3 regions of the Paenibacillus sp. FSL R5-0912 genome follow, and region 2 is predicted to be linked to each of the others. Evidence: riboswitches for the same ligand, from Rfam matches in the RefSeq annotation. Region 2 holds a riboswitch; each other region holds the start of a gene.
The links. A riboswitch is a leader RNA that binds a small molecule or an ion and turns the genes downstream of it on or off. The one in region 2 is predicted to bind cyclic di-GMP.
Positions count from the first base shown of each region.

Region 1: another riboswitch for cyclic di-GMP. It lies ahead of R50912_RS32950 (bifunctional diguanylate cyclase/phosphodiesterase); the one in region 2 lies ahead of R50912_RS34675 (choice-of-anchor A family protein).
Region 3: another riboswitch for cyclic di-GMP. It lies ahead of R50912_RS31380 (flagellar assembly protein A); the one in region 2 lies ahead of R50912_RS34675 (choice-of-anchor A family protein).

Region 1 is NZ_CP009282.1:185,518-188,775, forward strand. It holds gene smpB (SsrA-binding protein SmpB) at 113-592, shown strand; RNA gene ssrA (transfer-messenger RNA) at 795-1,159, shown strand; cyclic di-GMP riboswitch class I at 1,575-1,670, shown strand; gene R50912_RS32950 (bifunctional diguanylate cyclase/phosphodiesterase) at 1,742-3,258, shown strand, end outside.
Region 2 is NZ_CP009282.1:559,320-562,577, reverse strand. It holds gene R50912_RS34675 (choice-of-anchor A family protein) at 1-1,643, opposite strand, end outside; cyclic di-GMP riboswitch class I at 1,726-1,818, opposite strand; gene R50912_RS02430 (YhjD family protein) at 2,633-3,010, shown strand.
Region 3 is NZ_CP009282.1:7,385,817-7,389,074, forward strand. It holds gene R50912_RS31370 (ABC transporter substrate-binding protein) at 1-88, opposite strand, end outside; gene biuH (biuret amidohydrolase) at 143-826, opposite strand; cyclic di-GMP riboswitch class I at 1,344-1,437, shown strand; gene R50912_RS31380 (flagellar assembly protein A) at 1,540-3,165, shown strand; gene R50912_RS31385 (DMT family transporter) at 3,228-3,258, opposite strand, start outside.

The DNA.
Region 1 (3,258 bases), 370 kb from region 2:
ATTGCTCGGGATAGGGTGATCCTTCCTTGCACTGCCTGCTTGGCTTTTGATACAATATAGACCTGGTGTCCGTTCATAACGGGCCGGGAATTCAATTCAAGGAGTGACTTTCATGGGTAAAAAAGCAGACGGGAAAGTGCTTGCCCAGAACAAAAAAGCTTCCCATGATTATTTTATTGAGGATACGTATGAAGCGGGTTTGGTTCTGACGGGTACAGAGATCAAATCGCTGCGTAACGGCCGCGCTAACATCGGGGACGCTTTTGCTACCATCCGGAACGGTGAGATTCATATTCACAATATGCATATCAGCCCTTTTGAACAAGGGAACCGCGCCAACCCTACCGATCCAACGCGTACACGTAAGCTGCTCATGCATAAGGAACAGATTCACAAGCTGCTCGGTTCCTCGAAGCGGGATGGCTTCACGATTGTGCCGCTGAAGATTTATGTGCGCAATGGCTACGCCAAGCTGCTGATCGGCCTTGGTAAAGGTAAGAAGGAATACGACAAGCGCGACTCCGCCGCGAAGCGCGATGCTCAGCGTGATATCCAGCGTGTGCTGCGCGACAAACAGAAGATCGCCCGCTAGACTGGTAACCACCTGGCGCCCAATTGTTCCAGATTCGACCTTCAATTCCTTTAACCTACGTGTTAAAGTGTTGATAAATGTGCTATACTGTGTAAGTAAAACTTATTGCTTCTGAACAGCCATCTTGATCAAGATAGCTGTGAACCGGATCAGCATGTATGCTTGTCATTGATCCGTTAATCCGAAGCGCCCTTTCTAATGAGGGGCCGTTCTTGGATTCGACGGGGATAGTTCGAGCATGAGTAGCGAGTAGTGGGGACGCGTCCGCTTCATCAACGCTAAAGCCTATTAAACGGCAAACAACAAAACAACTACGCTTTCGCAGCCTAAGAAACTGTGCGCGTGCTTCTACCCTGCATCGCCCATGTGACAGGGATAGGGGCTAACAAGTAGTGGGATACGCTGTCTCATCTCCGCCTGCGGTGAGCTGAAGAAGACAATCAGGCTGACCCAACGTATAGCCGGTTACGGGGCGATACTCGGGTGACATCAAATCCGTGACTACACTCGTAGAAGCTTATGTGCCGTTATCTTCGGACAGGGGTTCGACTCCCCTCGGCTCCATATGGAGTATCAGTGAAGACACCTTTAGGGGTGTCTTTTTTCATTTCGGCGGCTGTTTTGGACTATACGTGGTGGTTAAAAGGCTTGCTGTGACGCGGTTTCGGGGGCTTGCTGTTAATGGATACAGTGAGTTTCACTGAGGCTATACGGAGACCGGTGGCTTTGGCCTCCACGTAACCCGTGATAAATATGCTCCCCCTTCGGCGTGTGTTTTCGCCTTCCATACCCATCATCCGCCCTTCGATTTTGACCAAAGAAGAGATCGTTGCAGTCTGAGCACTCCTACCTGCTATAAGTTGATATGAACGGTGCCATACGGAAATGTAGAAATTGGTTGTAACACCCAGCAGTATCAACTATAATTAGTGTCAGCTTGTAGATTAATGTCGAATAATGTATTGTCTTTCAGATAATCTCAATAATAATAGGGCACACTCGTTGAAAAACGGGGTCGCAAAACTACAGGGGCTATCACATGTCCAATTTGGATATGTTATGCCAGCCAGTTACCGAAGGCAAGGAAACCTCTCCTTTTCGGGAGAGTTTTTTTGTTGCAATGGGCCTGATTCATAAGGTGGGAGAACAGTGAGTATATTTAATAAGTCGATTGTATTTATCATAGCTCTGATTATTTTTGGACTACTAGGTAATATGCTCAGCCTATCCCTATTGCTGGGGGTCAATTTTATCTTCGGTAGTATATTCACCTTTTTGATATTGCGGATATATGGTCTTAAATGGGCTTTAGTGGCATCGGTTATTGTAAATGGTTACACGTTGTTTCTTTGGAATCATCCTTACGCTATGCTTGTTTTTGTGCTGGAAACTTTATTTGTCGGCGTCTTCTACAGAGGGAAAAGGATTGTTCTTTTTGATAGCCTATATTGGATGATTTTAGGGATGCCTCTCATATGGGTATTCTATCGTTATGCCCTGGATATGAATTTTACCGCTTCCCTGCTGGTTGTGCTTAAGGATGCCGTGAATGGTATTTTAAATGTATTGATTTCCAGTTTAATCTTTACTTATCTGCCTCTTCTTAAATGGCCATCATTCCAAAAACGCAAGATGTCGAGCTCTCTTCATGATGTGCTTTTCAACATATTTGTCACGTTTACCTTTATAACTTTGCTTCTGGTGACGGTGATGATCGGTCATGAACAGTATCACAACATGAATGAAAAAATAAAGTCAGAGACTGAACGAGATTCCGCTATCATCCGCAATGATCTTACAGAGTGGGGAGAAGTTCATGTTGCCGCAGTGAATACTTTATCGATGGCGGCGGCTGAGAATAGGATGGAAGAGATCGATTCCTTGCAGCGCCAAATGGCTTATCTACTGGCGTTATATCCGGATTTTACTACTTCATACATTGCTGATCGCAACGGAGTTACAAAGCTGTTCTCTCCATTACTAAATAACAAAGGAAAGTCAACGATTGGCTTAAACTTCTCGGATCGGCCTTACTTTGAATATATGAGAGAAAAACACCAATTCGTTGTTTCCGATGTGTTTCTTGGAAGAGGTTGCGTTAACGAACCCATTGTCGTTGTGGGCTCCCCTATTATGATTAGCGGCGAATTTACAGGGGCGGCCGTAGGTGTGCTCAATCTTAACTATGTTACAACGGAGTTAAAAAAGCTGGCGAATAATAGACTAATGAATGTCACAATCGTAGACCGGAATGACAGGGTTATTGCGAGTACTCGTGATGATCTGGCCGTTATGAACCCGTATAACTGGGCAGAAAGGGGCGAAGCAAGTGAAATAATTGGCGGTTTGTATCACTGGTTCCCGGATGCTATCAGAAATCCAATGAACAGATGGGGAGAATCCTCCTATTTCAAGATCATGACAATTCCGGAACTGGGTGATTGGAGTGTTATTGTCGAGGCACCAATTGCCCCCTATCGTGACCGCTTGTATAGCTACTACATAAAAATATTCAGTGTTTTATTGGCCTGTGGATTGATATTTATTTTTATTTCTAATGTGATCAGTGAAATCATTGTTCGACCGATTAAGCTTTTAACCCACACAACCACTAATTTACCTGAGAAAATAGCCGAGAACCAGAGCGTGAACTGGAAAGGCAGCTT
Region 2 (3,258 bases):
GTTGGCTTCACTGTCGGCGTTGGTTTCACCGTTGGTGTCGGTTTCACTGTCGGCGTTGGCGTCACCGTTGGTGTCGGTTTCACTGTCGGCGTTGGCGTCACAGTTGGTGTCGGTTTCACTGTCGGTGTCGGCTTCACTGTCGGTGTCGGCTTCACTGTCGGTGTTGGCTTCACTGTCGGCGTTGGTTTCACCGTTGGTGTCGGTTTCACTGTCGGCGTTGGCGTCACCGTTGGTGTCGGTTTCACTGTCGGCGTTGGCGTCACAGTTGGTGTCGGTTTCACTGTCGGTGTCGGCTTCACTGTCGGTGTCGGCTTCACTGTCGGCGTTGGTTTCACTGTCGGTGTTGGCGACGGAGTACACTTAGGTGTCGGCGTCGGCTTCACTGTTGGTGTCGGTTTCACTGTCGGTGTTGGTTTCACTGTCGGCGTTGGCGTCACTGTTGGTGTCGGCTTCACTGTCGGTGTCGGCTTCACTGTCGGCGTTGGTTTCACTGTCGGTGTTGGCGACGGAGTACACTTAGGTGTCGGCGTCGGTTTCACTGTCGGTGTTGGTTTCACTGTCGGCGTTGGCATCACTGTTGGTGTCGGTTTCACTGTCGGCGTTGGCGTCACTGTTGGTGTCGGTTTTACCGTCGGTGTCGGTTTCACTGTTGGTGTGGGAGTTGGCTTCACCGTCGGCGTTGCAGTCGGTTTCACTGTTGGTGTAGGGCTTGGTGTTACGGTTGGTGTTGGCGATGGGCTGGGGGTTGGTGTTGCGGTCGGCGTCGGACTTGGCGGCGGTCCATCTCCCTGGTATGTTCCTAGGTGCATTTCTACTCCGCCGGCAAAAGACTTGGCAATTAGCGTTCCGTATAGCTCTGCACCGGAATAATTGACATCCGCCTTAGGCGCCAGTATCGTCCCCAAAAAGGTGGTATACGCAATATTCACCTTGGTCGCTTCGTAGAAGTTGAACAACACTTGACCTGCTTTGCCGTTATTCATTGCGAAACTTGGTACATTGACCGTAGCTCCACTTATGTTAATAATTAACGTGGCATTCTGGGCAATGTTGAATTGAATATTGTTTGTATTCGCCAGCGTTGCCGCATCCAGGTGAACTACGTTGAAAAGATCCGGCGCACTTATTGTAAGTGTTCCATAATTATTATTGCCAATTTCTTTCGTAGCGGACAATGCCCCGTATGCTGCAGAACGCGAGATCAGATACTGCTTCTCAGCCGGGAAATCAATCGGGCTTCCCTGCTTCTTCGCGCCTATAATATTCACAATAGGCTCATTGGCTTCAATGGTGTCCCCATACACAACGTTTCCGTAGATTTCTCCGCTACCCGAATGTTTAAACTTCTTACCGGCAACGAGTACGTCTGTGGCTGAAGAATTCCTGTAGGCCCTGGCTACCCCGTAACCTCCAGAGAGAGTAATATTCCCTCCCGCTGCAAGACGGCCTTCAATTTGATCATTGTCTTGCGTGAAATCGTCAAAGATAAAAGCATTAAAATTCCCGGCAATCCCCAAGACCGGCGTTGGATTGTAAGGTACACCAGCTGTTGCCCTTACCTCCGTCCCCCAAGTGAAGGCGCTACTTACGGTCAGTACGCCCGCCAGAATACAGGCGGCCGCTTTTCGCAATTTTTTTCTCAATAATCTACACCTCCTATTCAACTATTCTATGAAATCGTCGCAAAACTATAACAAAAAAAAGACCGCCACGAAGGGTTAGCTTCACGGCGGCCGGACGACCATAGCCCGGACTTAAGGGGCATCAGATTCCTGACTTTGCGTCCCGCTCTTTCGAAACGGTTTGCGTTTGTACATGATTGATATGAAATTGGAAAAGCTTATGTAATACCCAACAGAAATCTGTGACATTTGTTACTTTAGAACTAACTTTAGTTTAGATGCCACTTGGCATATTGTCAATATATTTCCAATTCATTTCACAGCTATTTTTGTGATGAAAAAAATAAAAAACGCTTTATTCATAAGGCTTTATACAATTTATAAACATACCTTCCTGACGAAAAAGGTCGATAATCCCACTAATTCGCCGCAGTACTTTTTCCTTTTCACAGAGTTATTATCCTTAAATTTCAAATATCAAAATTTAGTATTTTAGTCCTACTTTTTCTCCCCGCCCCCCCCATCTTCGCTTAAACAAACCTCACATGGTGAACCTGAAGAAACGGGTGCCATCCTCCTTAAGGACACCACCCGTTTCCGGACATACAAGAGAGCTCTTATATAGTAAAAGCCTTATGAGATTCATCTGTTTTCACAGCAGTCTTTAATCGACATATCTAGGGAGTTTGTGTAGAGGGCTGGAAATCTGCACACGCAGAAATCCATTTTTAGAGCAGCTGAATCCAGCCAATCATTGATACCCAAAGCGGAACGCTAAGGAATAACCCAAACAATAAACCGCGGCGGAGATTTCCTTCATGACTCATTGCCATTCTCCTTTTAATCAGATTTATTTACAACTTTATTATTTCAATTTTAATATAAAATAATTTTCCCGATTTTATTGTGAATTATGTCACATTAACAGCCCTCTTTTTTTTAAATACCATTGATTTTTTTTGAACTTCGGGTTAAATTACGAATATACGTTCTCGTTGGAGGAGATGAGATTGATGCACAGAGCAGAGAGCCAGGACAATATGCTGGTGAAATCGTATATCTTGCTGCCGCTCATTTTATCCGCCTTTGAACGCGATGCTTCCATCCTATCCGCAGAGCTGCGCACACCCGATCCTTACCTTGAGGTTCTCCGGACAGCGGCGGGTGCAGCCATAGCCGACCTGCGGGATGTCCGCACCGAGATGAGAGCCCGTGGTCTGAAGGTCTATGCACAGCAGCAGCTGGAAGTTGGCATTGAAGCCAAATTTGTCTGCAGGGGTTATCATGAACGGATGCTGCTGCTGGATGATGTCATTACCGCCCAGTCTACTATCCGCATGCGCAGATATTTGGGTCTTGGCACTCCGGACTCAACCGCCTTGAGATGAACAGCAACTCTGGCTATGTTAATTCTCGGCGTTACTTCCCCCATAAAAAAGAGGCCCGCCATGATTGGCAAGACCTCAGGGTACCCTATTACATCCCTTACCTGAAAATAAGCTGATACCCAGATAAAGATTACATTAAAATCGTCCAATACCCAAGCGTACCGCAGATAACCACAGCCGCTACGGGATACAGGATCTTCCGGCTTACCTGATCCTTAAACACAATAAACAAACAAAGCATACAAAGC
Region 3 (3,258 bases), 890 kb from region 2:
CGGTATCCGAATTGTTGCCGCAGGCCGTAATGAGCAGCATTAGTGAAGTGAGCAGGATGAGCGCTTTGGTTCTGGACTTGTTCCACATGGTGATTCCCCCGTTATGATGTTATTTGGAATACTGGTCATTCGTAATTCGTATTTAGAATTGCTCCAGCGCCTTAAGCACCGCTTGCGAATCACTCACACTGCCGAAGACACCGCCCTGCATTTTGACCATATTCAACGCTGCCAGGTGATTGGCATAATCCGTAGCGCCCGTGCAATCCTCCAGGATCAGACATTCATAACCGCGGTCATTGGCTTCGCGCATCGTCGTGTGTACACAGACATCCGTCGTGATTCCGGTCAGAATCAGATGGGTAATCCCTTTATTCTTCAGTATTAAATCCAGGTCCGTAGCATAAAAGCTGCCTTTACCCGGCTTGTCGATAATGTGCTCTCCCGGTATAGGTGCCAGTTCATCAATGATCTGCCAGCCGCGCTCACCCCGTACGAGAATCCGTCCCGCCGGTCCTTCCGAGCCGATCTCAGCACCGATCTGTCTGCTCCGCCACCGTTTATTCGCCGGCAGATCGGACAAATCCGGCTTATGGCCTTCCCGGGTATGGATAACGGTGAATCCGTTAATTTCCCGGATGCGTGCCAGCAGCCGCCCAATCGGCTGAATCGCTCTGGCTGTTAATGAGAGGTCGTAGCCCATTCGCTCCACGTAACCGCCTTTGCCGCAAAAATCCGTCTGCATGTCGATAATCATCAGTGCCGTCTTCGCCGGATCAAGGACGCCGTCATAGGGCCAGGTGTAAGGTGCTGCTGTAATCTGCATGGTTCATGCTCCCCTTCCAGAATTCAATGCATGTATTTAATGTTATGTTTATTAACATTAATTTCATCTTTCCTGCCGTTTGTTAGATTATATTACAACAAATTTGCAATGTCTTCGTTTTTATTACGAAATAATGCGCTAATTGTTTGTGTTATTCTACATATATAACATAAAAGTAACATGCAAACCCCGAATTAACCCCATTCATATATTAAAAAAGCCGCCCAACGCAGGCAGCTCAGCAGCAGTCCGTTCTCCAGCTCAAAGATCCGGCTGTTCTTGCAGAGCAGACTTCTCCCATAAGCTGTAAGCGCTGGGAAACCAGTTTTTCAAGCAATATAGAGCTGCACATTTCAAGATTATTAATAGATTGGCAGAATACAGTTGAAAAATAGCTCCTTAAGTACTAGAATTAAGCTTGTTTGCAGAAGTTCCTACAGCCCAGGAACCAGTTATGACCTTTTTTGTCGATTGCGGTCGATTGAAATCGCCTCATGCTGAGTGTATATCATTGATCTATTTCTAAAGGCAAACTTCCTGAAAGGGTAGGACGCAAAGCAATGGGCCTAAGAATGCAGAGAATCCGCATTTATGGTCGCCAGGCTGCCAATAGAGACCACGTAAGCCATCAGTCACCGGGAGATCCCCCAGGCTTTATGATGCTCTTTTCTGTACGAATGCCATTGATTATACGAAAAAGCGAGGTTAAGATAATGCCGCAGCAATTCATCGAACCAACCCGATATGATTTCGTGGAATCCTTGATGCTTGAACGGACCGGATTCCTGGATTCTTTCTCTGTGGAGGGCCGGACTTCCGGTGGGATGAATGGAGATAAGGATGGAATTATCCTTGTGCAGAATAATCAGATCTTCATTACTCCCCCGCTCTCTGGCGGCAAGCCCGCCCGGATCTCCGCTGTTCATCCTGTAGTGCTGAAGATCAACTGGAAGACCGTTACAGAGCCTACTGAGGTGACCTCAGCGGACCATATTACCTGGGAAATTTGCGAGAAGCCACAGTATCAGATTACAGTTTCACCTGACAAGCTCAAAGTGCATTTCACCTTATACCGTGCAGAGAAGTACGCCTGGAATCTGGTCAATTGCCCGGCTTCCTTCGAAGCCGCAGTCCGGGCCGAGCCTAACCGGGCGATGCTGCTGTCCACGCTCACCATAGAACAGATTCTCTCTTCGCTGGATAACCGCTCCATTCTGCGGAATCTGAATATCCCGGCCCTATACGCCGAACTGAACAACCCTACATATCTCCCTGTCTGTATCGCAGAAGGGAGAGCCCCGCTGCCCGGCAAGAAATCAAGGCTGCAGCTATCCCTCCCGGAGCATACGCTCACAGGTAATGGAATGCTCCGGGAGGGGCGAACTGCGGAAGGTGCAGATTCCTTAGATTATCTGCGGTTTCCGGGAGCACCCTTCGCCAGAGAGGGAGAGGTCTTCGCCCGCAAGCTGCCGCCCGAAGAGGGAATTCCCGGATTTGACGTAGAAGGAGGCATCTTGCCTCCACCTCCACCGCAGGATATTTATTTCGCAGCCGGAGACAATGCACGGCTGCTTCCAAACGGGGAGATCGCAGCTCTGCGTACGGGCAGACCCCGCATCTGCGGAGACTCCGGCAGCGTTACAACCTGCGATTTCCCGGCCCTATGCCTCATCACCAAGGAAACGGCGGCAACGGCCCGTGAGATTATGTTTGCAGGTGACATCGTTGTACCCTCAGATATTGAAGGCCCTATGTGTATTGAGGCGTTAGGGAATGTGTATGTCTACGGCAACGTCTGCCAATCTACAATTACAGCTACCGGCAGTATCTATATAAGCGGTCAAGTAACCGGCTGCAGCCTGCACACCGGACTTGCCGGGGTACACCAGCACCGCCTGCACCGCTTCTCCAGTCTGCTGCTGACTGAAGTTGGCGGACTGCGGGAAGCCGCCCGTCTGCTGGCCAAGAATGTAGAATCCCGCCAGCAATCCGTGAAATACGGTCTGGTGGTTATGCTGCTGCTGGAGGATAAGTACAGCCATATGGAACGTCTGATCAGCGATCTTAAATCCGCACTGCTGTGCATGGAAGGAGCTTCCCGGCCCGGTACGGATCAGCTCAAGCAGATGCTGGAGGTTTTTACCCATCCGGGGCAGTTCACCGAGTTTATCACTGACAGTGTTCTGAACAGCTTCTCCCGGCTGCTGCGTAGTCTGTGTGAAGACATTGAACTGCTCCAGGAGGAGCATGTCTTCATTAATATCGCCCGTTCCCATAACAGTATCCTGGAGTCCGGCGGAGAACTGATCCTGCGGGATTTGGACAGAGATCCTATCTGATCCTGCTGTGACCCCTGACAAGTACAAACGGCTGCCCCTCTTCTGAGGGAGCAGCCGTTTGTTTATTCCTTACCCAGACCGGGTACCGGGGTC